DNA from 2 places in the Comamonas terrigena NBRC 13299 genome. Region 1 is predicted to be linked to the other one. Evidence: predicted binding sites of a transcription regulator. Region 1 holds the regulator's gene; the other holds the start of a gene.
The links. The regulator NrdR, encoded in region 1, represses ribonucleotide reductase genes. The targets are predictions, from matches to a motif close to CACNANATNTNGTG.

Region 1 (15,565 bases):
GCGTCTACCAGGGGGTGACGACCGGCACCCCGATCGCATTGCTGATTCGCAACACCGACCAGCGCAGCAAGGACTACTCGAACATTTCCGAGAGCTTCCGCCCCGGCCATGCCGACTACGCCTACTGGCACAAGTACGGCGTGCGCGATCCGCGCGGCGGCGGCCGTTCCTCGGCCCGCCTGACGGCGCCCACGGTGGCCGCCGGCGCCGTGGCCAAGAAATGGCTCAAGGAACAGTTCGGTACCGAATTCCGTGCCTGCATGACCCAGCTGGGCGAGTTGCCCATCGCCTTCGAGAGCTGGGAGCATGTGCCCCACAACCCCTTCTTCGCCCCGCAGGCCGATGTGCAGGCGCTGGAAGACTATATGGACGCCCTGCGCAAGGCCGGTGACAGCTGCGGCGCCAAGCTGCGCGTGCAGGCCACCGGCATGCCGGTGGGCCTGGGCGAGCCGCTGTACGACAAGCTGGACGCTGAAATCGCCTATGTGATGATGGGCCTGAACGCCGTCAAGGGCGTGGAAATCGGTGCCGGCTTTGCCAGCGTGGCCCAGCGCGGCACCGAGCACGGTGATTCGCTCAGCCCCGAAGGCTTCCGCTCCAACAACGCCGGCGGCGTGCTGGGTGGCATCAGCACCGGCCAGGACCTGGAAGTCGCGATCGCCATCAAGCCCACCAGCTCCATCATCAGCCCGCGCGAATCCATCGACATCCACGGGCAGAGCACCGAAGTCATCACCAAGGGCCGCCACGACCCCTGCGTGGGCATCCGCGCGGCACCGATTGCGGAAGCGCTGCTGGCGCTGGTGGTGATGGACCATGCGCTGCGCCACCGCGCCCAGTGCGGCGATGTCAGCCTACCGCTGAACCCCATCCCGGCCGCAGCACCCTGAATCTGCGGCAGCGGCTTTCGCGCTTGCTCCCAACGCCCCACCGGCCTGCGCCGTGGGGCGTTGTGCATTTCAGGAGGCCGCCGCGGCCAGCACCGGGGCAGTGGAGGCCGGGGTGGAGGCGCTGGGCTGCAGCGCCTGCCAGGCCTCGAAGCCGCCTTGCAGGTGGCGGGCATGGACAAAGCCCAGGCGCCGAAGCCGCTGCGCAGCGCGGGCGGCCGTGGCATCGTGGGGACAGGCGCACAGGGTGACGATGGCCGTCTCGCGCGGCCAGTGGCGCACCAGCCGCGGCAGCTGGGCCAGGGTGACGGCATGGGCCTCGGTGATCGGGCCCAGCTCGGCAATCAGGGCCGGGCCGCGCAGATCCAGCAGGCGCGGCGGCTGGGCCGAGGTCTGGGCCTGCCACCACTGCGCCGCGGTGACCGAAGGCATGGCGGCCAGGCGCAGAAACAGCTGGCGGCGCACCAGCTTCCAGCCCAGCCACAGGCCCAGCAGCAGCACGGCCACCACGGCCAGCAGCGGGCCATGGGTGTGCAGCAGTGCCAGGGCCGCGTCCACCTGGCGCCGCAGCAGCCAGCCCAGGCCCAGTGCCACGCCGGCCCACAGCCCGGCACCACTGGCCGCGGCCAGGGTGAAGCGGGGCACGGGCATGCGCAGCACACCGGCCATGGGGGCGGCCACGGCCGAAAAACCGGGGATGAACTTGGCCAGCAGCAGCGACCAGGGGCCCCAGTGGCCAAAACGGTCGGCGGTCTGGCTGATGCAGCTGTCGGGCGTCAGGGAGAGCTTGCACAGCCACGCCAGCACGCGGGTGCCAAAGCGCCGTCCCACCAGATACCAGACCCGGTCGGCCAGCATGGCGGCGAGCACGGCCGTGCCCCACAGCAGCGCCAGCCGCGGGCTGCTGGCGGCCAGGCTGCCGGCCAGCAGCAGCGTGGGCAGCACGGGAACCGGCAGGCCCAGCTGCTGCAGCAGCACATTGGCAAACACCACGCCGGGGGCGTAGAGCGTGAGGGCGGTGCGAAGTGTGGAGGTGTCGATATCCATGGGAGCAGGCAGACCGCCGTGCGGGCGGCTGCAGTCCGCCATGCTACGTGGGGCTTTCTGCCTTGCCTAGGTGTTTGGCATGGAAGACTGTGTTCCAGCGGCGGAACAATCCCGGGGCGGGCCCTGGCCCGGGCAAGAAAAAGCCGCCTCGCACAGGGCGGGCGGCCGGTCGGGGCGCGGTGGCGCAACGGCTTCAGTTGCGCACTTCGTCCACCAGGTGCTTGAAGTCCTCGATGTCCTCAAAGCTGCGGTAGACGCTGGCAAAGCGGATATAGGCCACCTTGTCCAGCTTCTTGAGCTCGTTCATCACCAGCTCGCCGATGCGGCTGGAAGGCAGCTCGCGCACACCCGAGGTCAGCAGCTGTTCCTCGATGCGTTCCATGGCCGCATCCACCTGGCCCGCCGGCACCGGGCGCTTGCGCAGCGCCAGGCGGAACGAACCCTGCAGCTTGCTGCGGTCGTAGTCTATGCGTCGGCCATCCTTCTTCACCACCGCGGGGAAGGCCACATCCGGGCGTTCGTAGGTGGTAAAGCGCTTGGCGCAATCCCCGCACTGCCGACGGCGGCGAATGAAGCTGCCATCTTCGGAGACCCGGGTCTCGACGACCTGGGTGTCCGGGTGGCTGCAGAAAGGGCACTTCATGGCGCAGTCCGTCGGCGGGGCAGCCGCTTACTTGCTGTAGACGGGGAACTTGGCGGTCAGTGCGGCCACCTTGGCGCGCACGGCAGCCAGGTTCGCTTCGTCCGTGGGGTTCTCCAGCACATCGGCCACCAGGTTGGCGGTGATGCGGGCTTCCTCTTCCTTGAAACCACGGGTGGTCATGGCAGGGGTGCCCACGCGGATGCCGCTGGTTACCATCGGCTTTTCCGGGTCGTTGGGGATGGAGTTCTTGTTGATGGTGATGTGGGCTGCACCCAGCGCGGCTTCGGCAGCCTTGCCGGTGATGCCCTTGGCACGCAGGTCCACCAGCATCACGTGGCTTTCGGTGCGACCGGAGACGATGCGCAGACCGCGTTCGGTCAGCGTGTCGGCCATCACCTTGGCGTTCTTCACCACCTGTTCCTGGTAGGCCTTGAACTCGGGGGTCAGGGCTTCCTTGAACGCAACGGCCTTGCCGGCGATCACGTGCATCAGCGGGCCGCCTTGCAGGCCGGGGAAGATGGCGCTGTTCAGGGCCTTCTCGTGCTCTGCCTTCATCAGGATCACGCCGCCACGGGGGCCGCGCAGGCTCTTGTGGGTGGTGGTGGTGACCACGTCGGCGTGGGGCACGGGGTTGGGGTACACACCAGCGGCGATCAGGCCGGCATAGTGGGCCATGTCCACCCAGAAGATGGCGCCGACTTCCTTGGCGATCTTGGCGAAGCGCTCGAAATCGATGCGCAGGGCGTAGGCCGAAGCGCCGGCGATGATGATGCGGGGCTTGTGCTCGCGCGCCAGGGCTTCCATCTTGTCGTAGTCGATGGCTTCGTCGGTGTTCAGGCCGTAGGACACCACGTTGAACCACTTGCCGGACATGTTCAGCGGCATGCCGTGGGTCAGGTGACCGCCTTCGGCCAGGCTCATGCCCATGATGGTGTCGCCGGGCTTGGCGAACGCCATCAGCACGGCCTGGTTGGCCTGGGAGCCGGAATTGGGTTGCACGTTGGCGGCTTCAGCGCCAAAGATCTTCTTGATGCGGTCGATGGCCAGCTGTTCGACCACGTCCACGTTCTCGCAGCCGCCGTAGTAGCGCTTGCCGGGGTAGCCTTCGGCGTACTTGTTGGTCAGCTGGGAGCCCTGGGCTTCCATCACGGCGGGCGAGCAGTAGTTCTCGCTGGCGATCAGCTCGATATGCTCTTGCTGGCGATGGTTTTCAGCCTGGATGGCGGCAAACAGTTCGGGGTCGACTTTCTCGACGGTATCGGTGCGTTGAAACATGGCAGTCCTGTGAACTTGATATTCCCTTGAATCCAAGGGCTGCCCAGGCGAACGGCTAAACACGCGGCAGGCGATTCCGTGTTGGCGCAGCCTGGGCGGTACGCTCCCCGGTGGTTGTCGGGCCTGGTGCTCATCGGGAGGAGCGCCACACCGTGGTTCCACGTCAGCGCGGTTCTCGATAAACCGCGCCTATCGCCAGTTGCGTACCCCATTAGTGTAGCGGAGCCAGCGCGGCCCTTGCGGCTTGACCCGCAAGGGCCTGTTTCCAGGCCTGGGTTTGTACCGCCGCAGCGGTGGTGCGTGGCCCTGTGCAGCCCGTGCACCGCGCACATGAAAAAGCCGGCTTGCGCCGGCTGGAAAAGGGGAAAGCAGAGGGCGGCTCAGTTGACCAGCAGCTTGCCGTCGGCCACCACATCGGCCGCAGCCACGGTGCTGGGCGCGGCTTCCTTGGCCACCAGCGCCGGCTTGGCGGGGGCTGCTGCCGGTGCAGGGCGGCCTGCGATCTGGCGGATGCGTGCATGCTCGGCCAGCACCTTGGAGGCGTAGCCGCCGTCGTTGGGCAGGTTGGCCGCGCCCACGTAGTAGCGCAGACCGCCTTCGAGCGAGCCGGCACGGGCGATGCATTCCTTGAGCACCTTCACGCCCACGCGCAGATTGCTCACCGGGTCGAACGCCGCCAGCTGGCCGCCGAAGTGTTCGTACTTGTCGGTGTGCACGCGGGTCATCACCTGCATCAGGCCCTGGGCACCGACGGAGCTCTGGGCAAAGGGGTTGAAGCTGGATTCGATGGCCATGATGGCCAGGATCAGCGTGGGATCGAGCTGGTTGCGTTCGCCCAGCTCATAGGCTTCGGAGACCAGCACCGCCAGCGGCTCGGCGGCCACGCGGTACTTCTTGCTCAGCCAGTACGCCACGGCGGCCTGCTCCTTGGGCAGCTCCGTCGGATTGGTGGCGGTGGCACGTTCCACGGCATCCGGTTCGACCGGCGTGCCCAGCGTGGCCACCTGGCGCGCCTGCAGCCAGTCGCGCAGCTGGGCCTCGCCGGAGTGGCGCAGGTCAGGGCGGCTGATCAGCAGGATGGCGGCAAAGGCCACGGCCAGACCCAGCAGGGCAAAACCGTTGTGAGTGATTTCAATGAATCCGTCGGCAACGTCCTTGGCGAACGTGCGCAAGCCGGAAACTACCTGTGCAGATGCAGGCATAGCATTCCTTTCGTGGGGGTGCCTATGCGACCGTGGACTCGGAGGTCCGGCGGCTCACAGGGTGGCGCCCAGTGGGGTGGTGCTGCGGTCCATGCAGGAGGAGCGCGGGAGGATCGCGAAAAAGAGCGCGATCAAAAAGCAGCAAAAAACGTCAAAAAAATGACTCAAAGCAAAAGTGGGCGGATTCTAGTGGGGTGCTAAATTCCAGGTCAATACTATCAAAATTATCTGTTATGATTTTAATGTATATAAAAACTGTATGTGCATCCAGTTTTTTGAGGCGGATGTGGTACTCGGCCCCCTGAAGTCCGGGAGATCAGGCTGCAGTGAGCGTTCGCTATCAAACAGATGAAAGAGTTTGTCAGAAACGATTGATTTCGCCGATGGCGGTGATTACATTGGAGTCGTCTGCAACGCGCAGGCATCGCCAGAAACCTCGGAACCCGATTGCCATGGACCAGCTAGGTGCCAGTGGCAGGTGAAGAGGAAGAAAGGCACCATGGAAGCAATCATTGCTTCCGGGCATGCGGGGACGATCCTCTCCCTGATGCTCTAGCGGCACCGGCCTTTGCGCCTGCCGTGAAGCCCGGACGTCGGCATAGCTGGCATCCGGGCTTTCGTGTTTTTGCACTCTTTCACTGTCCAGTGCAGGCAGTTTCTGGTGCAAACACGGCGAACACGATAGATTCCATGCACAAGGAGAAGGTGCATAAGCATGCAATTGCAATTTTGGCGCAGTGCCACGCTGTGGCGCAGGTTGGGGTGGGGTGCGGCTGCGGTCGTGGCGTTGTGGTTGCTCACCTGGCTGAGCTTCCCCTGGGCCGCCAAGCAGCTGATTGAAAAACAAGGCAGCCAGGCCCTGGGCCGGGCGCTGACCGTGGGCAAGGTGGAGTTCTCCCCCTGGACCATGGAGCTGAGCCTGCACGACCTCGCACTGGCTGGAGCCGACGGCCAACCGGAACCCCAGGTTTCCATAGCGCGTATCTATATAGATGCAGAGCTGTCTTCTCTACTGCGCTGGGGCCCGGTGGTGGATGCCATCCAGCTCGACTCCCCCCACATCCGCCTGGCCCAGCTGGAGCCCGGCAAACTGGATATCCAGGACATTCTGGACAAGCTGGGCGCTGACAAGAAGGAAGACAGCAGCGGCGACCTGCCGCGCTTTGCGCTGTACAACATCGAGATCAGCGACGGCCGCCTGGCCCTGCAGGACAAGGTGGCCGGCGCCGACCACCTGCTCAAGGACCTGCAGCTGAAGCTGCCGTTCGTGAGCAGCCTGCCGTCCAAGCGCCAGGTCAAGGTGCAGCCGGAGCTGTCGTTCGACCTCAATGGAAGCCGCTTTGCCAGCGAGGCGCAGAGCACCCCGTTTGCGCAGGACCGCAAGACCGCCGCCACGCTGACGGTGCACGACCTGGACCTCAAGCCCTATCTGCCGTACTGGCCTGCCAGCCTGCCGCTGAAGCTGCAGGATGCCATGCTGCAGGCCCGGATCGACGTGGCCTTCGAGCAGCACACCGACTCCGTGGTGCGCCTGTCCGGCAAGGTGCAGGCCACCGGCGCCAAGCTGCAGGATCTGGCCGGCAAGGACTTGCTGCAGTGGGAAGCGCTGGACATCGATCTGGCCGATGTGCAGCCGCTGGCCGGCGTAGTGAAGCTCGGCCGTGTCAGCCTGCAAAAGCCCTCGCTGGCGCTGCGCCTGGACGCCAACGGCCAGTTGCTGAAGTTCCCGGAACCCGCCAAGCCCACGGCCGACAGTGCCGCGCCGGCCTCCGCCAGCCAGGGCACCGCCCAGGCGGCGGCCCCCGCAGCGGCTGCTGGCCCCACACCCTGGAAGATTGAAGTTGCGCAGTGGGATGTGCAACAGGGGCAGGTCAGCTGGACCGATGAAACCCTGAAACCTGCCGCCGAGGTTAAGGTGCGCGATCTGGCACTGTCCGGCCGCCAGGTCACCTGGCCCATGCAGGGTGACAGCCAGTTTGAAGGCCGTCTGGCGCTGGCCGGGTTCGAAGGCGCCTCGCATGCGCGCCTGTCCGGCCACGGCACGCTGGAAGTGGGCCAGGTGGGCGTGGTGCTCGAAGGCGTGCCGTTCGAGGTGGGCCGCGCCTATGTGTCGCAGTTCCTGCAGCCCCTGCTGCGCGCCCGTGCCGAAGGCACGGCCGGTCTGGCCTGGAACAAGGGCCGTCTGTTCGCCGTGGTGCCGGAGCTGGCCGTGCAGAACCTGAGCCTGGGCGAGGACAAGACACCGCTGGCGGCCTGGAAGCGCCTGGCCGTGGAAAACGCCCGCGTCGACATGACGCAGCGCACGGTGCACACCGAGCTGCTGCAACTCGATGCTCCCCAGGTCAAGGTCTCGCGCGACCGCAAAGGCCAGTGGATGTATGAATCCTGGCTGCGCAAGGCACCGGTCAAGGACGCGGCGGTGGCGCCCAAGCCCAAGACCGGTGGCGCAGGCGCGGCCGAACCGGCGTGGACGGTGCTGGCCGAGCAGACCCGCATCCGCGACGGTGTGGTGCTGCTGGAAGACGGCCAGGCGCCGCGTCCCGTGCGCGTGGGCCTGTCCAGCCTGAACCTGGATGTGAAGGGCCTGGACAGCCGCATGGGCAAGGCCCCCATCGACATCAAGCTGAGCACCCAACTGCTGCCGGTCAACACCCGGGGCCTGCTGCGCCCCAGCAAGACCGACGGCAAACTGGACTTCACCGGCCAGCTGCACCTGGCGCCGCAGATGGCCGCAGAAGGCCGCGTCCAGGCCCAGCGCCTGCCGCTGCACCTGTTCGAGAGCTATATGGACGGCGTGGTGAACATGCGCATGCTGTCCGCGCTGGCCAGCTTTGACGGCAAGGTGCGCTATGCCGACGCCGGCGGCAGCCCGTCGGTGCAGGTGCAGGGCAATGCCGGCCTGCACGATGTCTATGTGCAGACCGTGCACCGCACAGGCACGGCCGAGAAGACCACCATGGAAGCCGGCGAAGACCTGCTGCGCTGGAAACAGCTGCAGCTGACCGGTCTGGCACTGGACATGCAGCCGCGCAAGCCGCTGTCGGTGCAGGTGCAGAAAACCCTGCTGCGCGACTTCTTCGCCCGCGTGGTGGTGCAGCCCAATGGCCGCCTTAACCTGCAGGATCTGGCCGGAGCCCCGGACACCGAAGTCGCCGATGCCTCCGCTGGTGGCGATGCGGAGGCCCAAAAGGTGGAATCCAAGACGGGGGGAACCAACACCGCCAGCGTGCAGGTGGCACCTGCGGCGACCGCACCCGACCCCATGGCGCCGCGCATCGTCGTGGGCCCGGTGGAGCTCAAGGGCGGTACGGTGAAGTTCTCCGACTTCTTCATCAAGCCCAACTACACGGCCGACCTGACCGAGCTGTCCGGCTCGCTCAGCGCCTTCTCCTCGGTGGCGCCTGCCGCCGGTCAGCCGCCTTCCATGGCCGATCTGTCGATACAGGGCGTGGCCCAGTCCACCGCCAGTCTGGACATCTCCGGCAAGCTCAACCCGCTGGTCAAGCCGCTGGCGCTGGACATCACCGGCAAGGTGCGCGATCTGGAGCTGCCGCCGCTGAGCCCCTACTCGGTCAAATACGCCGGCCACGGCATCGAGCGAGGCAAGCTGAGCGTGGACGTGCGCTACGAGGTGCAGCCCAACGGCATGCTGACCGCCAGCAACAAGCTGGTGCTGCACCAACTGACCTTCGGGGATGCCGTGCAGGGCGCCCCGGCCTCGCTGCCGGTCAAGTTGGCGGTGGCCCTGCTGGCCGACAGCCATGGCGTGATCGACCTGGACCTGCCCATCAGCGGATCGCTCAACGACCCGCAGTTCCGCCTGGCCCCGGTGATCTTCAAGATCATCGGCAACATCATCCGCAAGGCGATCACGGCGCCTTTCGCCTTGCTGGCCGGTGCCTTCGGCGGCGACGAGAAGGGTGGCGGCGATGTGAAGTTCCCGGCCGGGGTGGCCACGCTGGATGCCGAAGCCAAGAGCCAGTTGGAGAAGATTGCCAAGTCACTGAAGGACCGCCCGGCCCTCAAACTCACGGTGGCGGGCAGTGCCTCCACCGCGCAGGAAGCCCAGGGTTGGAAAGCCGCCAACCTGGAGGCGCAGATCGCCAAGCAGGGCAAGGGTGATGAGGACGACGCCGCGCTGAGCGACAAGGAGCGCGACAGCCGCCTGAAGTCGATCTATCGCAAGGCGGACATCGAAAAGCCCCGCAACATGGTCGGTCTGTCCAAATCCCTGCCACCCGAGGAGATGCGCAAACTGCTGGTCGAGCAGCTGCCGCTGCCACCCACAGCCATGCAGGAACTGGCCGCGGCCCGTGCCATGGCAGTGCGCAGCTACCTGGGACAGCAGGGCATCGACATGGCCCGTCTGTTCCTGGGAGACTCCAAGGCCGATGGCAAGGAAGCCGGTGCAAAAGCCCAGCTGAGTCTGGCAGTTCAGTAATTCGCTGCAGGCATGGAGCAATAAAGGGGAAAATACGCCCCATGCTCCGCGCATGCCTGTGCACGAGGAGCCATGCCCGCCCTATGGCGGGCATGCCCGTTATCCATAACTCATGTACCAACTTTTTTTGAAGCAGAAAAATGTCTGAAGCCCCAGAAGTGAACCCGACCCCGGCCAAAACCCCCGAGGCCCACCCGCTGGATGCAGTGACTGGCGGTGCTTTTTCTGCAGAAACCTCGGGCGACCGTGCAGCCCGCCTGCGTGACTGGCTGGCCACATCGCCCGCCCACGATGTGCTGCAGGAAGTGTTCAAGGAAATGAATGCCCGCGACAAGGGCGCTGCCCGCGTCGTGCGCGAGCGCCTGGACGAGCTGCGCCGCGCCAAGGACCAGGACGCCATCGCCGTGGAATGGGTGGCCAAGGCCCAGGCACTGCTGGCCCAGCCGGCGCTGAATCTGGCCGACGCCGCCGCCTGGCAGCGTGACGCCGCCAAGGCCGGCGCGCCGCTGTCGCGTGAACCGCTGGCCGGTTTCAAGGCCCAGCTGGCCGAGCGCATCAAGGCCGCCGAAGACCTGCAGCACCGTGTGCAGGTGCAAAAGGAAGCGGCCGTGCTGCTGTCCCAGCGCATCGAAGTGCTATCCACCAAGTCCTGGAAAGACGCTGCCGCCGTGCAGGAAGCGCTGAGCGCCGACGTGGCCCGCTGGCAGGAACAGGCCCAGGCGCTGACCGAAGACGCCGCCTGGCCCAGCCTGGACGCCCGCCTGGCCCAGCAGCTGACCAGCTCGCGCGACCAGCTGCGCGTGGTGTGGGACGCCTTTGTCTCGGCCCTGGCCGTGACCCAGGCGGCTGCCGACAACGCCGAAGCCGCGCTGCCTCCCGTGCCCGTGTGGGCCGATGAAATCCGCGTGGGCCGTGGTCTGCCGGCCGAGCTGGCCGCCGATGCACCGGCCGCCAAGCCGGCCAAGGGCGATGCCCCGGTCAAGGCTGCTGCCGTCGTGCTGCAGGCTGCCCAGGTGCTGCAGCCCCTGGTGGGCACCGAAGAGGACAAGACCGCCGCCATCGCCGGTCTGCGCGCCGCACTGCGCCAGCATGGCCGTGCACTGGATGCCGAAGTGATCCAGCAGATGGACGCGCTGCTGGTGCAGGCTGGCGACGCCCGTGGCTGGAAGCCCCAGGCCGTGGATGCCGAACGGGAAGCCCTGATTGCCAAGGCCAAGGGCCTGGTGGATCGCCCCGAAGGCCAGACCCTGGGTGGCCGCAAGGTCCAGGAAACGCTGCGCCAGCTGCGCGAACAATGGAAGCTGCTGGACCAGGGCGCGGTGCCCAACCACGGTCTGTGGAAGCAGTTCGATGAAGCCTGCAACACCGCCTACAAGCTGGTCGAAGGCTGGCTGGACAAGTTGCGCACCGAATCGGCCCAGCACAAGGCGTCGCGCACCACGCTGATCGAGGAACTGCGTGCCTGGGGGCAGTCCGTCAAGGACTCCAAGGACTGGAAGGGCATGGCCCGCAGCCTGCGCCAGTTTTCCGAACGCTGGCGCGAAGGTGGCCATGTGGGCGAGAAGCTGTATGCCGAGCTGCAACAGCAATGGCGCCAGGCCATCAACGAAGCCGAAGCCCCGCTGCAGCAGGCCCAGAAGGACAGCCTGCAGCGCCGCCAGGCCATGATCGAGGAAGCCCAGGCATTGGGCGCAGCCCCGGCCCTGCAGATCGCCGCCATCAAGGCGCTGCAGCAGCGCTGGCAGGCCGAAGCCCAGGAAGTGCCGGTGGACCGCCGCCAGGAACAGAAGCTGTGGGATGCCTTCCGCAAGCCGTTGGACGAGGCTTTCAGCCGCAAGCCGGCCGAGCGCGGTGAGCGCGGCAGCCGTGCCGTCAATCTGGAATCGCTCAGCGCCCACGACCGTGCGGTGCTGGAAGCCTCGCAGCAGCTGGAAGCCGCCAATGCCGAAGGCGATGCGCAGAAGATCCGCGCCGCCCTGACCGCGCTGGAAGAAGCCCTGCGTGCCGCCCCTGCGGCCGAAGCCGCCCAGCCAGCCGCTGCGGCCGCACCGGCTGCGCCGGTGGCGACCGACCGCCCGGTGAAGGCTGTGCGTGGCGACGACCGCCCCGGCATGCGCAAGGAAGCCCCGGCCGCGGCGGCTGGTGGCCGCAAGCCCGGCCCCCGCCAGGACCGTGGTGACCGCGGCGATCGTGGTGACCGTTTCGAGCGCCCGGCCCGTGGCCCACGCCTGGGGGATGCGGCTTTCCGCGCCCAGCGTGAAGCCCAGGAACACGCCCAGTCTGCGCTGCGCAAGCTGACGGCACAGGCCCATGGCGAAGCCCTGACCCAGCTGATGGAGGCCTGGTCCAAGCGCGACGCGGCCCTGGTGCCGCCCGCGCAGGAACTGGGCAAGCTGAGCAATGCTTCCCGCAACAGCTGGCATGCCGCCGTGGGCGCTGCCGCCAAGGGCGAGGCAGCCGAGTCGCTGCTGCGCCTGGAAATGGCTGCCGACGTGCCCACACCGGCCGACCAGCTGTCTGCACGCCGTGCACTGCAGCTGCAGCTGCTGACCAACCGCAAGGCCACGGACCCCCGCACCACCTGGGAGCAGGATGTGGCGGCGGTGCTGGCTGCGGAGCGCAGCGACAGCGCGGCCCAGCGCCTGCAAAGCGCACTCAAGGCCTTGCTGCGCGGCAGCAAGTAAACCGGGCGCCAGCGCAGGGCCTGCGGTCCCTGCGCTGCAGCCGTAGCAAGCCAGCCTACCGGCTGGCTTTTTTTATGCCTTTTTCAGGGTTTGTGGGGACGCTGCAGGCCGTGACGCGGCAGACAGAGGCTCGCACAATGGGGCATCTGCCTGCCACAACAAGGAGAGACCCATGCTGTTGCGTCGCTGGATGTGGATTGCCTGGCCCGCCTTTCTGGCCGCCGGGGTGATGGAGATGCTGGTGTTTGCCGTGGTCGACCCGCTGGAAATGCAGTGGCTGTCGGCCTATGGCGAGGTGTCGCGCCTGGGCGTGTGCACGGTGGCCTTCTTCCTGTTCTGGGCCATCATCATGATGGCATCGGCCATGACCAGCCTGCTGGCGCTGTCCCCGCAGGAGCTCAATGCCCGGGAGCGCCGCGTCCCGTCGCTATAAGCGGGCTCTGTGAAGTGGGGGGAGGGGGAGTTCTCCTCCTGGGCTGTGCGGGCAGGCCCGCGCAATGCCGAAATACAGGAATGCCGTGGTGCGGCAAGGCCGGGGCGCCATGAAAAAAGCCTCCGGAAGGAGGCTGGGGTGCTGGATCCGCGCTGCGGTGGCGGGCGCGCTTATTCGCAGGCGTGCTGGCTGTTGACGATGCGCTTGAGGCCTTCGGTGTCCAGGATGCGCACATGGCGCTGCTTCACTTCGACCAAGCCTTCCTCGACAAACTTCGAGAAGGTGCGGCTGACCGTTTCCAGCTTCAGGCCGAGGTAGCTGCCGATCTCTTCGCGCGTCATGCGCAGCACCAGCTCGGAAGACGAGAAGCCCCGGGTGTGCAGGCGCTGCACCAGGTTCAGCACAAAGGCGGCCAGGCGCTCTTCGGCACGCATGCTGCCCAGCAGCAGCATCACGCCGTGTTCGCGCACGATCTCGCGGCTCATCACCTTGTGCACATGCGACTGCAGGGCCGTCACTTCGCGCGACAGCTCTTCCAGGCGGTCGAACGGCATGACGCAGACTTCGGCGTCTTCCAGGGCCACGGTATCGCAGGTGTGGTGGTCGTGCACGATCCCGTCCAGGCCAATGATCTCGCCCGCCATCTGAAAACCTGTCACCTGGTCACGGCCATCTTCCGTGGCCACGCAGGTCTTGAAGAACCCGGTGCGGATGGCATAGAGCGCCGTGAAGTCTTCGCCATTACGGAACAAGGTGCTGCCCCGTTTGATTTTGCGACGCGTGGCCACAATATCGTCAATACGGTGCAACTGCTGCTCATTCAAGCCTGTGGGCATGCACAGTTCGCGCAGATTGCAGTTGGAGCAGGTGACTTTGATAGGGGGTGGTGTCATGGCACTGACGCCTTGGGCTCCCGCTGAACGGGCCATTGGACGTAACGCAGAAAGGTTATCGGGCTGGGAGGCGAGAGAGGGGGTGCTCAGTTGTGCGAATGATATGAATCAATTGTCTCAGGAATGGTATTTGAATGTCTTGATTTGCATCAAGGCTGATTTTCCCGGGGTGCGGCACAGTGCTGGGCAGCACCTAAGGAATATTCAATGACAGCAGTAACGCCGGAGCTTTTGCGTCGGTACGACGTGCCTGGGCCCCGTTATACCTCTTATCCCACCGCAGATCGCTTTATTGAAGCATTTGGTCAGGATGATTATGTGTTGGCGCTGGAACAGCGCAAGCACCATTCTGCGGCCAAGGCGCTTCCCATGTCACTGTATGTGCATGTGCCTTTCTGTGAGGCCCTGTGCTACTACTGCGCGTGCAACAAGATCATCACCAAGCACCATGAACGCGCGCAGACCTATCTGCAGTACCTGGAAAAAGAGGTGGCTCTGCAGGTGGCGCATTGTGGCAAGGGACAGGCGGTCAGCCAGCTGCACCTGGGCGGCGGTTCTCCCACCTTTCTGTCCGATGCCGAGCTGACCCAGCTGATGGACACGCTGCGCGCCAACTTCAGTTTTGAAGCGGTGGGCGAATATTCCATCGAAGTCGATCCCCGCACCGTCACCCGCGAACGTCTGGCCCACCTGGCGCAGCTGGGCTTCAACCGCCTGAGCTTCGGGGTGCAGGATTTCGACCCCGATGTGCAAAAGGCGGTGCACCGCGAGCAGCCGGCCGAGCAGGTCTTTGATCTGGTGCAGGCGGCGCGCGAGCTGGGTTTCCATTCGGTCAACGTGGACCTGATCTATGGCCTGCCCAAGCAGACCGCGGCATCGTTCCAGCGCACCCTGGAACAGGTGTGCCAGCTGCGGCCGGACCGGATTGCGCTGTATGCCTACGCGCATCTGCCGGAGCGCTTCAAGCCACAGCGCCGCATTGCGCAGGAAGACCTGCCGGAGGCTTCGGACAAGCTGTCCATGCTCTCGGGCTCCATCGATGCCTTCATGCAGGCCGGCTATGTCTATGTGGGCATGGACCACTTCGCACTGCCGGAAGATGCGCTGGCCATTGCCAAGCGGCAAGGACGGCTGCACCGCAACTTCCAGGGCTACAGCACGCAGCCGGACTGCGACCTGATTGCCCTGGGGGTGTCTGCCATCGGCCGCGTGGGCGCCACCTACAGCCAGAACGCCAAGACCCTGGAAGAGTATTACGACTTCCTCGACCAGGGCCGGCTGCCCGTGGTGCGGGGTTTGGCGCTGGGGCGCGACGACCTGGTGCGGCGCGCCGTCATCATGTCGCTGATGTGCCAGGGCGAAGTGCTGTTCGAGCCCATGAGCCAGTCTTGGCTGCTGGACTTCCAGCGCTACTTCGCGGCCGAGCTGGAAATGCTGGCCCAGCAGCAGGAGCAGGGCCTGGTGGTGATCGACGACGACGGCATCAAGGTCACGCCCATGGGCTGGTTCTTTGTGCGCGGCGTGGCCATGACGTTTGACCGGCATTTGCAGGCCGGCAAGAACCGGGCGCGCTTTTCCAGGATCATCTAGCCCATGTGGCTGTCGTTGCTTGGAACCGCTTTCTTCATGGGGCTCGTGGGTGGGCCCCATTGTCTTGCGATGTGCGCCGCACCCTGTGCGGCCATCGTCTCGCCGCTGCGCAGCGGGGGGCGGGTGGTGTCCATCCAGCCTGAAGGGGCTTCGGCGCAGCCGCCGGAGGCGGCCAATGCCGGGCGCTGGCTGGGCTTCCATGTCGGCCGCCTGATGGGCTATGCCGCCCTGGGCGGCGTGGCGGCCTATGCCATGGAGACGGTGGCCTGGTTCTCCGACCGCACCTCCGCCCTGCATCCGCTGTGGGTGCTGCTGCACCTGGCCGCATTGGCATGGGGTCTGATGCTGCTGCTGCAGGCCCGTCAGCCGCAATGGGTGGAGTCCGGCGGGCGCAAGCTCTGGAGCAAGGTGCAGCACGGTGTGCGCGGGCCGGGGGGAACCTGGGTGGCTGGCAGCCTGTGGGCTTTTCT
Region 2 (15,565 bases), 580 kb from region 1:
GGTGCCAGCGCTGTCTGTGCCACAGGCGCAGCAGCCACGGCAGGCGCAGCAGCAGCCTTCTTGGCAGGAGCGGCCTTCTTGGCAGGGGCAGCCTTCTTGGCAGCAGCAGGTGCAGCGGCCTTCTTGGCGGCAGCAGGCGCCGCAGCCTTCTTGGCGGCAGCAGGTGCAGCGGCCTTCTTGGCAGCAGGTGCAGCGGCCTTCTTGGCAGCAGGTGCAGCGGCCTTCTTGGCAGGAGCAGCCTTCTTGGCGGCAGCAGGCGCGGCAGCCTTCTTGGCAGCAGGTGCAGCGGCCTTCTTGGCGGCAGCAGGCGCAGCAGCCTTCTTGGGTGCAGCGGCCTTGGCGGTGGTGGCCTTCTTGGCGGCGGCCTTGGGAGCTGCAGCCTTAGGAGCGGCGGCCTTCTTGGCAGCAGGAGCAGCAGCCTTCTTGGGCGCAGCAGCCTTAGGAGCGGCGGCCTTCTTGGCGGCGGCCTTGGGAGCTGCAGCCTTGGGAGCGGCGGCCTTCTTGGCAGCAGGAGCAGCAGCCTTCTTGGGCGCAGCAGCCTTGGCGGTGGTGGCCTTCTTGGCGGCGGCCTTGGGAGCAGCGGCCTTCTTGGCAGCAGCAGGAGCAGCAGCCTTCTTCGGCGCAGCAGCCTTGGGAGCGGCAGCCTTCTTGGCAGCAGGTGCAGCGGCCTTCTTGGGAGCTGCGGCCTTAGGTGCAGCAGCCTTGGGAGCGGCAGCCTTCTTGGCAGCAGGTGCAGCAGCCTTCTTGGGAGCAGCAGCCTTGGCGGTGGTGGCCTTCTTGGCAGCGGCCTTGGGGGCTGCGGCCTTGGCGGCGGTCTTCTTCACTTCTGCCTTGACGGCAGTTTTCTTGGTGCTTTCGCTGCCGGTGGTGGCAGCCTTTTTCGCTGCGGTTTTCTTTGCAGTTGCCATCATCTTCTCCTTCGTTGGTTTATACAAAGCGCTGTTTGCGATTGGAACGCAGGGCGTGATCCTGTGCGCCGTGGAGGGATTCAACGCAACACGCATAAAAGCGCCCCATGCCACCAAATTCGCAAAAGCAGTTGATGGCATGGGGCGCATTATGAATTTTCTTGTAGCACTTGAGGAGGTATTAATCCCAAGAAAGTGCACCTCCGGACTGATATTCGATGACTCGTGTCTCAAAGAAGTTACGTTCCTTCTTCAAATCGATCATTTCACTCATCCAGGGGAACGGATTTTCTTCACCCGGGAACAGCTCTTCCAAACCGATTTGTGTGGCGCGGCGATTGGCGATGTAGCGCAGATAGCCCTTGAACATCGATGCATTCATGCCCAGCACACCGCGTGGCATGGTGTCTTCGGCATATTGGTATTCGAGCTCGACGGCCTTGCGGAACAGCTCGTTGATCTCTTCCTTGAATGCAGGGGTCCACAGGTGCGGGTTCTCCAGCTTCAACTGGTTGATCAGGTCGATGCCGAAATTGCAGTGCATGGATTCATCGCGCAGGATGTACTGGTACTGCTCGGCAGCGCCCACCATCTTGTTCTGGCGGCCCAGCGCCAGGATCTGCGTGAAGCCCACGTAGAAGAATAGACCTTCCATCAGGCAGGCAAACACGATCAGGCTCTTGAGCAGGGTCTGGTCGGTTTCCGGTGTGCCGGTGTGGAAGTTCGGGTCCATGATCGCTTCGATGAAGGGGATCAGAAACTCGTCCTTGTTGCGGATGGACTCGACCTCGTTGTACGCATTGAAGATCTCGCCTTCGTCCAGACCTAGCGACTCCACGATGTACTGGTAGGCGTGGGTGTGGATGGCTTCCTCGAAGGCCTGGCGCAGCAGGAACTGGCGGCATTCCGGTGCGGTGATGTGGCGGTAGGTGCCCAGCACAATGTTGTTGGCCGCCAACGAATCGGCGGTCACAAAGAAGCCCAGATTGCGTTTGACGATGCGGCGCTCGTCTTCGGTCAGGCCATTGGGGCTCTTCCACAGCGCGATGTCGCGCGTCATGTTCACTTCCTGCGGCATCCAGTGGTTGGCGCAGGTGGCCAGGTACTTTTCCCAGGCCCACTTGTACTTGAAGGGCACCAGCTGGTTGACGTCGGTCTTGGCGTTGATGATGCGCTTGTCGGCCGCGTTCACACGCTTGTGGGTGTTGGTGGATGCGCCGCTTTCCGCGCTGCTGGCGGAAGGGGCAAGGGTGTCGTCGTCAAAACTCAGCATGGTGTATTCCTTGGAGGGAGCAGCTGGGTGCGTTCATTGCCATCCAGCTTTTTCGATTCATCGATGTCACAAGTGCGGCGGCAGGCGGCACATGGGCGCGTTGCATTTCGCCGTCGCCGGGGGCATGCAGCCCCCGAGGGCCTCGCCCGCTCTGGCGTCTGGCGTCTGGCGTCAAAGCGGGGGTGCACCGAACGCTGGGCGCCCTGTGCACCGGGAGGCATCTGCCGTTACTGGCAGGCCTCGCAGCCGGGGTCGTCGATCGCGCAGAACTTGATGTCCGTGGCCGGTGCCTGCTGGGCGCGGGCGGCGGCTGCGGCTTTTTCCAGCGCGCTCATGGAGGCCATGGCGGCGGGAGCGTTGGCCGACACGGCATTCAGCACACGGCTTTGGACCGTGGACTTCTCCACGTGGGTGGCGCTGATGGTGCGCAGGTAGTAGGTGGTCTTCAGACCACGCTGCCAGGCCAGCAGGTAGGTGTCGTGCAGCTTCTTGCCGGATGCACCCGCCATGTAGATGTTCAGGCTCTGGGCCTGGTCGATCCACTTCTGGCGGCGGCTGGCAGCCTCCACCAGCCAATGCGGTTCCACTTCGAAGGCGGTGGCGTACAGCTGCTTGAGGTCGTGCGGCACGCGCTCGATGGGGCGCAGCGAACCGTCAAAGTGCTTCAGGTCCATGACCATCACTTCGTCCCACAGGCCCAGCTTCTTCAGGTCACGCACCAGGAACTGGTTGATGACGGTGAATTCGCCGGACAGGTTGGACTTGACCGACAGGTTGCCGAACGAGGGCTCGATGGAGGCGTCCACCCCCACGATGTTGGAGATGGTGGCCGTGGGCGCAATGGCCACGCAGTTGGAGTTGCGCATGCCGTCGGCCTGGATCTTGGCGCGCAGCGCTTCCCAGTCCAGACGCACGGTGCGGTCCACGTCCACATAACCGCCGCGTTCCTTTTCCAGCAGGTTCAGCGAATCCAGCGGCAGGATGCCCTGCGACCACAGCGAGCCCTGGTAGCTGGAGTAGGTGCCGCGCTCCTTGGCCAGCTCGGTCGATGCCCAGTAGGCGTAGTAGCAGACCGCTTCCATGGCGGCGTCGGCAAACTCCACGGCAGCCTGGCTGGCGTAGGGGGTGCGCATTTCATACAGCGCATCCTGGAAGGCCATGATGCCCATGCCCACCGGGCGGTGGCGCATGTTGGAGTCGCGGGCCTTGTCCACGGCGTAGTAGTTGATGTCGATCACGTTGTCCAGCATGCGCATGGCCGTGGTGATGGTCTTGCGCAGCTTGGCGTGGTCGATGGCGCCGTTGGTGATGTGGCGTGCCAGATTCACGGAGCCCAGGTTGCAGACGGCGGTTTCGCTGTCGCTGGTGTTCAGCGTGATTTCCGTGCACAGGTTGGAGGAGTGCACCACGCCCACATGCTGCTGGGGCGAGCGGATGTTGCAAGGGTCCTTGAACGTGATCCAGGGGTGGCCGGTCTCGAACAGCATGGACAGCATCTTGCGCCACACATCCACGGCGGGCACGCGCTTGAACAGCGTGATTTCGCCGGTCTGGGTCTTGGCTTCGTAGGCGGTGTAGGCCTTCTCGAAAGCCTGGCCGAACAGATCGTGCAGCTCGGGCACGTCGGAAGGCGAGAACAGGGTCCATTCGCCGTTTTCCACCACGCGCTTCATGAACAGGTCGGGAATCCAGTTCGCCGTGTTCATGTCGTGGGTGCGGCGGCGGTCATCGCCGGTGTTCTTGCGCAGTTCCAGGAATTCTTCGATGTCCAGGTGCCAGGTTTCCAGGTAGGCGCAGACAGCGCCCTTGCGCTTGCCGCCCTGGTTCACCGCCACAGCCGTGTCGTTGACCACCTTCAGGAAAGGCACCACGCCTTGCGATTCGCCGTTCGTGCCCTTGATGCGGGCGCCCAGGGCGCGCACATTGGTCCAGTCGTTGCCCAGGCCGCCGGCAAACTTGGACAGCAGCGCGTTTTCCTTGATGGCGTCGTAGATGCCCCCCAGGTCGTCGGACACAGTGGTCAGGTAGCAGCTCGACAGCTGCGAACGCAGCGTGCCGCTGTTGAACAGCGTGGGCGTGGAAGACATGAAGTCGAACGAGCTCAGCAGTTCGTAGAACTCGATGGCGCGGGCATCGCGGTCGGACTCCTGCAGCGCCAGGCCCATGGCCACACGCATGAAGAAGCTCTGCGGCAGTTCGATGCGCGTCTTGCGCACGTGCAGGAAGTAGCGGTCGTACAGCGTTTGCAGACCCAGGTAGTCGAATTGCTGGTCGCGCTCGGCCTTCAGTGCCTTGCCCAGGCGAGGCAGGTCGAACTTCAGCAGCTCGGGGTTGAGCAGCTCGTTGTCCACGCCCTTCTGGATGAATCCGGGGAAGTAGTCGGCATAGGCTGCGTCCATGTCGGCCGGCTGCACATCGCGGCCCATGACTTCGCGCACGATGGTGTGCAGCAGCAGGCGGGCGGTGACATAGGTGTAGTCGGGATCGGTCTCGATCAGGGTGCGGGCGGCCAGGATGGCGGCCTTGTAGACCTCGGCCAGCGGCACGCCGTCGTAGAGATTGCGCAGCGTCTCGCTCAGGATGGGCGCGGCGGAGATATCGGGGTTCAGGTTGCGGCAGGCGGCTTCAAACAGGGCCTGCAGGCGTTCCTGGTCCAGCGGCTGGCGCTGGCCGTTGTCGGTCACGTGCAGCGTGGGCTTGGGGGCTGCAGCGGCTGCGGCTTCTTCCTCGGCCTTCTTCTTGGCGGCGGCGCGTTCCTGGTTGCGGGCTTCGCGGTACAGCACATAGGCGCGGGCCACATCCTGGTGACCGCCACGCATCAGACCCAGTTCCACATGGTCCTGGATGTCTTCAATGTGGAAGGTGCCGCCGCCCGGACGCGAACGCACCAGGGCGCGGATCACGGCGTGGGTCAGGCTGTCGACGGTTTCGCGCACGCTGGCGGACGCAGCGCCCTGGGCGCCGCGCACGGCCAGGAAGGCCTTGGTGGCGGCGGTGGCGATTTTCTGCGGAGCAAAAGGCACGACATCGCCACTGCGGCGGATCACCTGGTAGGTCTCCAGCGCTACCTGGGTGGTCGTGGGCTGGTCGGCAGACAGGGTATTCGGTGCGTCTTGCATGGGTTCCTCTTGATTGGGATGGCGGGGCCGACGGCTGTGGGGCCCTGCGTCTGAATGCGGTAGTTGCAACAAGATGTTGCACACTAGATGTAGTGTTCGATCGATTGCCGAGCACTAGGGGTAGTGTACTGCGCAGGCCTGTGCTGCCAAGCCGGAAGCGGGAAAAAATCTGTGGCGCCAGGGGCTTGACACGCTGGCAGCGCCCGCCCGCTGGTGCTTTGCCGGGGAAAGTCCGCAAGCCATGCGGGGTGGCAGGCCATGGCGCCGGGCAATGGCGCACCGGCATTGTGTGCACCGGTGGTCCGGGGGCGTGTCTGCCGCCCGGGCGTCGCGTTTTGGCTGCAGCCTGTGGTCAATGGGGATTGACGCAGCGCATGGGGGCGAAAGTCTGCCTACCCATGCCGTCACGGTGCGCCGTGGCATGGGTGTGGGTACGCACCAAGCAGAAGGAGAAGGCGCCGTGGCGGGCGGTGCGCGGCATGGGCACAGCGCAATGACCTTGCTGGCGGCGTGGAACGCACGCAGGGGGCTAGGCCGGTGGAAACTGCCAATCCGGGTGGCGGGCCTGCAAGGGGTGCTGCAGGCGCGGCCAGTCAAAACCGGGGCCGGGGTCCTGCTTGCGGCCGGGGGCAATGTGCTCGTGGCCGGCGATATGCTGCAGCGGGTAATGCTGGCCAATGGCTTCGCTCAGCTGCAGCAGGCTGGTGTACTGGGCGTCTTCAAAGCCCAGGCCTTCCAGGCCTTCGAGCTCGATGCCGATGGAGTCGTCATTGCAGTTGCCGCGCCCGCGCCAGCTGGACTGGCCGGCATGCCAGGCGCGCGCGTCGGCACTGACAAACTGCCAGATTTGGCCTGTGCGCTCGATGAAGAAATGCGAGGACACCTCCAGCCCGCGGATGCCCTGGAAGTAGGGGTGGGCGTCCCAGTCCAGCTGGTTGGTGAACAGCTGCTGTACGCAGCCGGTGCCAAACTGGCCTGGCGGCAGGCTGATGGAATGCACCACCAGCAGATCGATCTGCGCCTGGGCAGGGCGGGGGCCGAAATTGGGCGAAGGCAGGTGGCGCACGCCGGACAGCCAGCCGTCACGCCACTCAGGCGGGTCAAAGTCCATGGGAAGAAGGGTCTGCCGCTTCGGGCGCCAGGGGAGTCTGCAAACGGTTCACACGATAGCGCATTTGCTGCCGCCGCAGACCCGGGCGGAGTGCTGCTGCCTGGCGGTGGCGGGGCCCTTGCTGCCGTCAGGCCTGGGCCCTGGTGTCCGCCGGTTCAGGGGCGGGGGCCGAGCTTGCGGTGCGCCTCGCAGCAGTAGGACTGCTGCTGTGCATCGCTCAGGGCATCGCGCTGCGGCAGGTGCAGGCCGCAGTGGGCGCAGGCCACCATGGGCTGGGGCGGCGCGAGCGTGGGCTGGGACGGTGGCGCCGGGGGGCGCAGCGACTGGCGCTGCTTCTTCCAATACAGATAGAACACCGCCACCACGGCGATCACCAGCAGGTATTTCATTGCAAGCGCCCCAGCACCACTTCCAGCACGAAGCGCGAACCCACATAGCCCAGCAGCAGCAGCAGCGCGCCGGCATAGATCATGCGCACCGCATGGTTGCCGCGCCAGCCAAAGCGGCCGCGGCCCACCAGCAGCACGGCAAACACCAGCCAGCTCAGCAGGGAAAAGATTTCCTTGTGGCCCCAGCGCCAGGCGTGGCCGTAGAGCTGTTCACCAAACAGCCAGCCGGCCAGCAGCGTGGCCGTCAGCAGGATGAAGCCGGCCGTCACAAAGCGGAAGGTCAGCCGCTCCAGCAGCAGCAGCGGCATGCCGCTGTCGGATTCGGCGCCGGTGCGCATGCGCTGCTCGGCCTGGCTCATCAGTGCGCCGTGCACCACGGCGGCGGCAAACAGCCCATAGCAGGCAATGCCCAGCGCCAGGTGCAGCGGCAACCAGGCCGAGGCCTGGACATGCAGCGGGTGGCCCGGGAACACCAGGGCCAGGGCCACCGTGACGGCGCCCAGTGCGGCCAGCACCCAGCGGGCCCGCATCTGGGGAAAGAGCTGCTGCTCCACGGCGTACACCGTCAGCATCAGCCAGGCTGTGATGGACAGCGCCGGGGCAAAGCCAAAATGGGGCGGGCTGTTCAGCAGGGTGAAGACCAGCGCCAGGCCGTGCAGCACCCAGGCGCAACGCAGGGCCAGCCGGGCCTTGGCAGGCGTGAGGTGGCGTATGCCCAGCGCGGGCACGGCATAGGCCAGGATGGCGGCCATGGACATGCCCCAGCCAGGCAAGGAAGAAGGGGTCGGAACCATATCTGGATGATAGCCGTCGGCGTAGCTGCTGCGCCGCTGTGCGGGCGCAAGTCAGCATCAGAAATGCGGCCAAGCGCCGCAGAAAACCACAGTTTGTCCGCCGGGCGGGGGCGGGGCGCCGGCGCCCATGGGCTTCCGGGCAGGCGCCATGCCGCCCCGGGCGGCTGCGGCGTTCCCCTGTGTGCGGCAGCGCAGGGGTGGGGCATGTAAAATTGGCACTTACGCCCGGGGGCGCACGCGCGTCCACCTCCTTTGTCGCTGGTTGGACCTGCGGCAACCGATATTTCCCCGGCCCTGCTGCGCAGGCACCCAGCCTGCCTTGGCAGCAGCACGACCCACTCTTCCCCGGAACAGACAGCTATGGCATCCGCACTCACCGACAAACTCTCGCGACTCGTCAAGGAGATGCGGGGCCAGGCCCGCATCACCGAATCCAATGTGCAGGACATGCTGCGCGAAGTGCGCATGGCCCTGCTGGAAGCCGACGTGGCCCTGCCCGTGGTGCGCGACTTCATCGCCCGGGTCAAGGAAAAGGCGCTGGGCCAGGAGGTGCTGGGCAGTCTGAAGCCCGGTCAGGCCCTGGTGGGCATCGTGAATGCCGAACTCTCCGCCACCATGGGCGAGGGCGTGGCCGACATCAACCTGAATGCCCAGCCGCCGGCCATCATCCTGATGGCCGGCCTGCAAGGTGCCGGTAAAACCACGACCACCGCCAAGCTGGCCAAGCACCTGATCGAAAAGCGCAAGAAGAAGGTGCTGACGGTCTCGGGTGACGTGTACCGCCCTGCGGCCATCGAACAGCTCAAGACCGTCACCGCCCAGGCCGGTGCCGAATGGTTCCCCTCCACGCCCGACCAGAAGCCGCACGACATTGCCGTGGCTGCGCTGGACTACGCCAAGAAGCATTTCTTCGACGTGCTGCTGGTGGACACGGCCGGTCGCCTGGCCATTGACGAGCTGTTGATGGCCGAAATCAAGGACCTGCATGCCACCTTGAAGCCGGTCGAAACCCTGTTCGTGGTCGATGCCATGCAGGGCCAGGATGCGATCAACACCGCCAAGGCCTTCAAGGAAGCGCTGCCGCTGACCGGTATCGTGCTGACCAAGCTGGATGGTGACTCGCGCGGTGGTGCGGCCCTGTCGGTGCGCCAGATCACCGGTGCGCCCATCAAGTTTGCCGGTGTGTCCGAAAAGATCGACGGCCTGGAAGTGTTCGATGCCGACCGCCACGCCCAGCGCGTGCTGGGCATGGGGGATATCGTGGCCCTGGTGGAGCAGGTCACCAAGGGCGTGGACATGGAGGCCGCGCAGAAGCTGGCCGAAAAGGTCAAGAGTGGCGACGGGTTTGACCTGAACGACTTTCTGGCCCAGATCCAGCAGATGAAGCAGATGGGCGGTCTGTCCACGCTGATGGACAAGCTGCCTTCCGAGCTGACCGCCAAGGCCGGCGCCGTGGACATGGACAAGGCCGAGCGCGAAATCAAGCGCAAGGAAGGCATCATCTGCTCCATGACCGCCAGGGAGCGCAAGAAACCCGAAATCATCAAGGCCACCCGCAAGAAGCGCATTGCCGACGGCGCAGGCGTGCAGGTGCAGGAAGTGAACCGCCTGCTTAAGGAGTTCGAGCAGATGCAGACCATGATGAAGAAGATGAAGGGCGGCGGCTTGATGAAGATGATGAAGAAGATGGGTGGCATGAAAGCCATGAAGGGCATGATGGGTGGCGGTGGCATGCCCAAGCTGCCGTTCTGAGCCTTCTTGGCTGCCTGCGCTGTCTGCATGGCAGCGCGGTGTGTGTACCAGGCGCCTGCAACAGGCGCCTTTTTCATGCCCGCTTGGTGGGGGCCGGCGGTCTGTGCCGCCGTGCTGCGGCGGATGACCAGACCGAGTTCTGGCGGCTGGGCTGGCGATCGAGCCACAGGGCGCTGGGGCGTGCGGTGGACCTGGATGTGACGTTATCTGCCGCCTTGGCGGTGCCAGCGCTTGTGCCGGATACGAGCAGCGGGCGCTGCGAAGCACGCTGTAGGAGATGCGGTGCGCCCGTCGCCTTTATTTCAGGCGCCCATAAAAAAACCGCCCGGTCTTGCGACGGGGCGGTATGAATCGGAAAGCGTTGAGTTTTCCAAAGGGGAACGGGTGAATCAGTGGAGCATCAGCGCACCTGCGCTCTTGCTCTTGCCGGCACGGGCCGGCGGGTTGCACAGGCCACATTCGTAGTGGCGTGCGTTTTCATAGGGTTCGGTCACAAACATGCCGGAGCACTTGGAGCACTTGGTGCGGGTCAGCATATTGGCGTCCACGAACTTCACCAGGCGCCAGGCGCGGGTGAAGGACAGCATCAGATCCAGGCCGGCGGCTTCGATCTGTTCGCTGTAGAGGCGGTAGGCCTTGGTCAGTTGCTCCACTGCATCCAGCTCCACACCCTTGGACAGGTATTCGTAGATGTTCAGGAACAGCGAGCTGTGGATGTTTTCTTGCCAGGTCAGGAACCAGTCGGTGGAAAACGGCAGCTGGCCTTTGGACGGCGACTTGCCTGCGATTTCCTTGTAGAGGCGGATCAGGCGCTCATACGACAGCGTGGTTTCGGACTCGAGCACCTGCATGCGGGCGCCCATGCCGATCAGCATGGCAGCGCGTTCGATCTGCTTGGACTCGTTCAGCACGCTCTTGGTGGTGGTGGCCATGGTGGTTTCTCCGTGTGTGGTTGCGTGGGGCAATCAGCGTGTGCCTTACAGCACTTCGGAGACGCGGCTGGCCATCAGGATGTTGGCGTGCAGCGTGTTGGTGGCTTCGTTGCCGATCTTGTTGCTGCTGTGGTTGGTCAGCAGGCTCCAGACCAGTTCGTCGTCCACACGGAAGCTGCACAGCAAGGTGTTGCGGGAGGCGAGCTTCAGAACTTGTGCGGCGGAGAGGGCACCCAGGATGTCGCAGGCGTCTTCATTAAGGCCCAGACGGAACACGGCTTCTGCCTTGTCTTGGCGGATCAGGGTTTGCGCCAGCATCAGGTAGGTGAGGTTGGCTTCACGGATCTCGGCGAGCAGTTGGTCGTTGTTCATTGGGTGTTCCTTTCCTTTGGAGTCCAGTCAAAAGTGATTGGTCTTTCAGATCGCTGCGGTCTTGCGCTGTTGTCGATCTGATGGAATGGATTGTGAAGAACCCAATGGGGGAACTGAAGTCAGGGTGCGTCGGTGCGCGGAGTCTGGTTCCCTCACCTTGCGTGTAGGAATTTATCTGACATGGCGGCCATCTTCATGGCATTGACAGGGACAGACTGTACCGGCTCGTAGCGCACATCGATACGTGGATAAATGTTACAAAAAGACGTCAATCCAGCGGATGCGCTCTTTATGTAGCTTTGCGAAATCCACCAAATGGCGTCCCGTTGCATGCATGGGTTGGTATTGCAAGTTGTTGAAAATGAAGGTATTTATTGTTTTTCTGGGCAGCGCTACGGTGTGTGTCGGGAGCCGGCAGTCATCGCCAACACCATCCGCCGAGATAAGCCGGTCACCCGACTTGTAACGTCTTGTGGTCCAGTCGGTAACCACCGGCTTGCAGGCCGGTGCCGTAGACCGGATCGGCCGCAGGTGCTGCAAAAGCCAGGGCTGTAGTCCATTGCTGACAAACGGCAGCCGGTGTAGATAGCGGTTTCGAACTTGCTGTACTGGTGCTGGGGCGCTTGCCTGGATGACGGCGTGCGGATGGCTACTGTGTATGGCAGGGGCGGCTAGGCCGCACACGCAAGAAAAAACCCGCAGGGCTTGCGCACTGCGGGTTTTGGGTGTCCTGGTGGTCGTAGTGGGACTTGAACCTACGACATCAGCATTATGAATGCTGCGCTCTAACCAACTGAGCTATACGACCGACAGGGCGCGATTCTAGGGGGAAAAAAGGTGGCCCCGCACGAAAGTGGGCAATTTTTTGTGTCCGGTCGCTGCGCAGCAGCCCGGTCTGCAGCGCCATGCCCTTGCCGGGGCTGCGCCCCGCCACGGCGCAGGGGCGGCAAAGCACCGCACAGCGTGCAGGCAAAGAAAAACCCGCAAGGCTTGCGCATTGCGGGTTTCAGGGATTCTGGTGGTCGTAGTGGGACTTGAACCTACGACATCAGCATTATGAATGCTGCGCTCTAACCAACTGAGCTATACGACCGACAGACAGAAATTATATACCAGCTTTTATTGGTTGGTAAAGTTCGCCGGGCGCTTGTTCAGGAAAGCGTCCATGCCTTCCTTCTGGTCCTGGGTGGCAAACAGGGAATGGAACAGGCGGCGCTCGAACATCAGGCCGTCGGAGAGCTGGCCTTCATAGGCGCGGTTCACGGCTTCCTTGGCGGCCATCACTGTGATCTGCGAGAAGCCGCTGATGGTGATGGCTGCGGCCAGCGTTTCTTCCATCAGCTTGTCCAGCGGCACCACGCGGCTGACCAGACCGCTGCGCTCGGCCTCGGCGGCGTCCATCATGCGGGCCGTCAGGCACATGTCCATGGCCTTGCTCTTGCTGATGGCGCGGGGCAGGCGCTGCGTACCGCCGGCGCCGGGGATCACGCCCAGCTTGATTTCGGGCTGGCCGAACTTGGCGTTGTCGGCGGCGATGATGAAGTCGCACATCATCGCCAGCTCGCAGCCACCGCCCAGGGCAAAGCCGCTGACGGCGGCGATCACGGGCTTGCGGATGCTGCGGATGGTTTCCCAGTTGCGGGTGATGAAGTCACCGCGGTAGGCATCGGCAAAGCTGTACTTGGCCATGGCGCTGATGTCGGCGCCGGCCGCAAAGGCTTTCTCGCTGCCGGTGATGACCATGCAGCCGATCTTTTCGTCCGCCTCGAAGGCCTTCAGCGCCTCGCCCAGCTCGTTCATCAGCTGGTCGTTCAGGGCGTTGAGCTGCTTGGGGCGGTTCAGGGTGATGACGCCGACTTTGTCCGCTTCGACGCGGACTTCGATGGTTTCGTAGGCCAAGGGGCTATCTCCGTAGGTATGTTTATAGGACGGGTGGATGGAGAAACTATACCCAAGCCGCCCGTCCGTACAGTCACCTACGGCCAGACCCTGAAACAGCGGCGCTGGCGGGCAGGCAGCGCTTCACTGTGCCGCCAGCCATTTGGCGGCCACGGCGGCATCCTGCATGCCCAGCTTGATGTTGGCCGGCGTTTCCGTGTCGGGCGCTGCCGGCGATTTGCCCGAGCGCTTGAGCGCCGGCCGGGCGGCCGCCTTGGCCGCAGCCGGCAATTGCAGCGACAGGCGCAGCAGCTGGTGGTCGCGGGCGACCAGGGCCGTCACCACCTCGCCCGGGCGGGTGTAGAGCGGCAGGTCCTGCAGCTTGCTCAGGCGCCAGCCGTCGCCGCCTGCGCGCTCCACGCCCAGCCATTCGTCGCCGGCCATCAGGCCCGCCTGTTCGGCCAGGCCGCCGCGCAGCACGGTCTTGATCAGCACGCTGCGCTTGTCCTGCACGCGCAGGCCCAGTTGCTGGGCCAGGGCCGGGCGGTCGGCCTGCAGCAGCACGCCGTGGGCGGCCAGCAGTTCGGCCAGCGGCAGCTCGCCGGTGCCGTGCACCCACTGGGCGATTTCGGTTTCCCAGCTGCGGCCCGTCAGCTCCTGCAGCACGGCCAGCACATCGGCCTCGGCCATCGGGCCGCCGTGGCAGCGGGTCCACAGGCCGCGCATCACCTGGTCCAGCGTGACCGGACCTTCGCGGCGCAGTGCCAGGTCCAGGCACAGGGCCACCAGCGAGCCCTTGGTGTAGTAGCTGACGGTGGCGTTGGCGGTGTTCTCGTCCTGGCGGTAGTACTTGACCCAGGCGTCCCAGCTGGACTGCGCCACGCTCTGCACCTGGCGACCGGGCGTCTGCTGCACCTGGTTGATGGTCTTGGTCAGCAGGGCCAGGTACTGGGCGTTGTCGATCAGGCCGGCACGGCGCAGCAGCAGGTCGTCGTAGTAGCTGGTGAAGCCTTCGAAGAACCACAGCAGCTGGGTGTAGTTCTCGGCGTTGTAGTCGTAGCGGGCAAATTCGGCCGGGCGCAGGCGCTTGACGTTCCAGGTGTGGAAGTACTCGTGGCTGATCAGGCCCAGCAGTGTGGTGTAGCCCTCGGGTTGCTTGCCGCCTTCGCCCAGGGCGCTGGCGCTGCGCGGGAGGTCGCGCCGGCCGCAGATCAGCGCGGTGGAGTTGCGGTGTTCCAGCCCGCCGTAGTTGTCGTCCGTGGCATTGAGCATGAACACGTAGCTGCGGTGCGGCGGCTTCTTGCCCTTGCCATGCCAGAAACGGATTTCCTCTTCGCAGATGGTCTGGGTGTCGCGCAGCAGCTTGTCGCCGTCAAAGCTGGCCGGGGCGCCGGCCACCACAAAGCGGTGGGGCACGCCACAGGCGGTGAAGCGGCCCTGCCAGAAGGCGCCCAGTTCCACCGGGCAGTCCACCAGCTCGTCATAGTCGGCCGCCAGATAGTGGCCAAAGCCCTGGGCGTCCACCGCATGGGGTGTCAGGCCCGTGGCCAGCAGCCAGTCGGCCGGGGTGGCGGCAGAGCGGGCGATTTCCAATGCATGCGGGGTGCGCTCCTGGCCATGCACACGCAGCAGCAGGCTGGTGCCGTTGAAAAAGCCGCGCCGGCTGTCGAGCCAGGCGGTGCGCACCGAGGTGTCATAGGCGCAGACCTGCCAGTGCAGCTCCACCGGCTGGCCGGCCTTGCAGTCGAGCTGCCAGCGGTGCTTGTCCAGCTGCTGCACGGAAATGGCCTTGCGGCCCTGGGTCGCCTTCAGCCCTTGCAGGTTCTTGGCGAATTCGCGCACCAGGTAGCTGCCCGGAATCCACACCGGCAGCGACAGCTGCTGGCCGGCCTGGGGCGCGGCAATGCGCAGGCGCACGGCAAACAGGTGGGCGTGCAGGTCCAGGGCTTCCACCCGGTACTGCAGCGGGGCATGGGGCGGCTCCAGGGCCTCGGTGGACACGGCGTGCGCTGCCGCTGCCGACAGCTTGGGGTCCGATGGGGCGGTATTTTTGGGGAGGGATGTGGACATGGCGGCGTCGGCGAGAGAGAGGGCGGCGTGCCTGGCGGCCGCGCCGCAAAAAAGAACAGGGCCTGCACGGCGGCAGGCCCCAGGGGCTTAGCGTTTGGCGGCGGCGAGGTGTTTTTCCACCTCGGAAGCCGGGATGGCTCCGGGCACGCGGCTGTTGTCTTCAAAGATCAGCGTGGGGGTGCCGGTGATCTTGTGTTTCTTGCCCAGGGCCAGGTTGCGCTGCAGGGCCGTCACATCGCAGCTGGCGGCGGCCGGTGCCTTGTCGCGCAGCATCATGTCGTGCCAGGCGGTAACCTTGTCCTTGGAGCACCAGATGTTGCGCGATTTCTCGGCCGAGTCCGGGCTCAGGATGGGGTAGAGGAACATGTAGATGGTGACGTTGTCCACCTTCTGCATGTCGCGCTCGAAACGCTTGCAGTAGCCGCAGTTCGGGTCTTCGAACACGGCCAGCTTGCGCTCGCCCTTGCCCCGCACGACGGTGAAGGCGTCCTGCAGCGGCAGATCTTTGAACTGCACCTCGGTCAGCTTGGTGATGCGGTCTTCGGTCAGGTTGCGGCGGGCCTTGGTGTCGATCAGCTCGCCCTGGATCAGGTAGTTGCCCTTGGCATCGGTGTAGAACAGGTCGGTACCGATGCGCACCTCGTACAGGCCCTGCATGGGCGTGGGGCGGATCTCGTCGATCTTGTCCAGCTGCGGAATGCGCTCGGCCAGGGTCTTTTTCAGATTGGCGTCCTGGGCATGGGCGCCCAGGCCCAGGGTGAGGGCTGCGGCGACAAGCAGGGCAGAGGGAATCAGCTTCATGAATACAACCGTGCAATAAGAGGCAAAAACAAAGGGTTGGGGTGGCCTGGGCGGCAAAGGTTCCCCGGTCAGCGCCGGGAGGTGCCCTCCAGGGTCACAGGCCCATGGCCTGGCGGGCCATCCAGTCCTTGAGCGGGCCGCTGCGCTCGAACGCCTGCATGCCCCA

Region 2: a site for NrdR is predicted at 5,382-5,395, ahead of CT3_RS17685 (ribonucleoside-diphosphate reductase subunit alpha). Genes of this name have one in related genera too.

The regions. Positions count from the first base shown of each region.
Region 1 covers NZ_AP019749.1:3,302,432-3,317,996, reverse strand. The annotation lists gene aroC (chorismate synthase) at 1-890, shown strand, start outside; gene CT3_RS15175 (VTT domain-containing protein) at 960-1,934, opposite strand; gene nrdR (transcriptional regulator NrdR) at 2,128-2,577, opposite strand; gene glyA (serine hydroxymethyltransferase) at 2,605-3,852, opposite strand; ZMP/ZTP riboswitch at 3,887-4,065, opposite strand; gene CT3_RS15160 (lytic transglycosylase domain-containing protein) at 4,233-5,054, opposite strand; gene CT3_RS15155 (DUF748 domain-containing protein) at 5,770-9,495, shown strand; gene CT3_RS15150 (DUF349 domain-containing protein) at 9,636-12,179, shown strand; gene CT3_RS15145 (hypothetical protein) at 12,352-12,612, shown strand; gene fnr (fumarate/nitrate reduction transcriptional regulator Fnr) at 12,783-13,505, opposite strand; gene hemN (oxygen-independent coproporphyrinogen III oxidase) at 13,713-15,095, shown strand; gene CT3_RS15130 (sulfite exporter TauE/SafE family protein) at 15,099-15,565, shown strand, end outside.
Region 2 covers NZ_AP019749.1:3,882,920-3,898,484, reverse strand. The annotation lists gene CT3_RS17695 (hypothetical protein) at 1-908, opposite strand, end outside; gene CT3_RS17690 (ribonucleotide-diphosphate reductase subunit beta) at 1,090-2,181, opposite strand; gene CT3_RS17685 (ribonucleoside-diphosphate reductase subunit alpha) at 2,409-5,300, opposite strand; gene ampD (1,6-anhydro-N-acetylmuramyl-L-alanine amidase AmpD) at 5,830-6,411, opposite strand; gene CT3_RS17675 (PP0621 family protein) at 6,567-6,800, opposite strand; gene CT3_RS17670 (cytochrome C assembly family protein) at 6,797-7,594, opposite strand; gene ffh (signal recognition particle protein) at 7,955-9,346, shown strand; gene flhC (flagellar transcriptional regulator FlhC) at 9,736-10,278, opposite strand; gene flhD (flagellar transcriptional regulator FlhD) at 10,324-10,650, opposite strand; tRNA gene CT3_RS17650 (tRNA-Met) at 11,382-11,458, opposite strand; tRNA gene CT3_RS17645 (tRNA-Met) at 11,667-11,743, opposite strand; gene CT3_RS17640 (enoyl-CoA hydratase) at 11,770-12,549, opposite strand; gene CT3_RS17635 (M61 family metallopeptidase) at 12,673-14,598, opposite strand; gene CT3_RS17630 (DsbC family protein) at 14,686-15,399, opposite strand; gene CT3_RS17625 (FAD-dependent monooxygenase) at 15,494-15,565, opposite strand, start outside.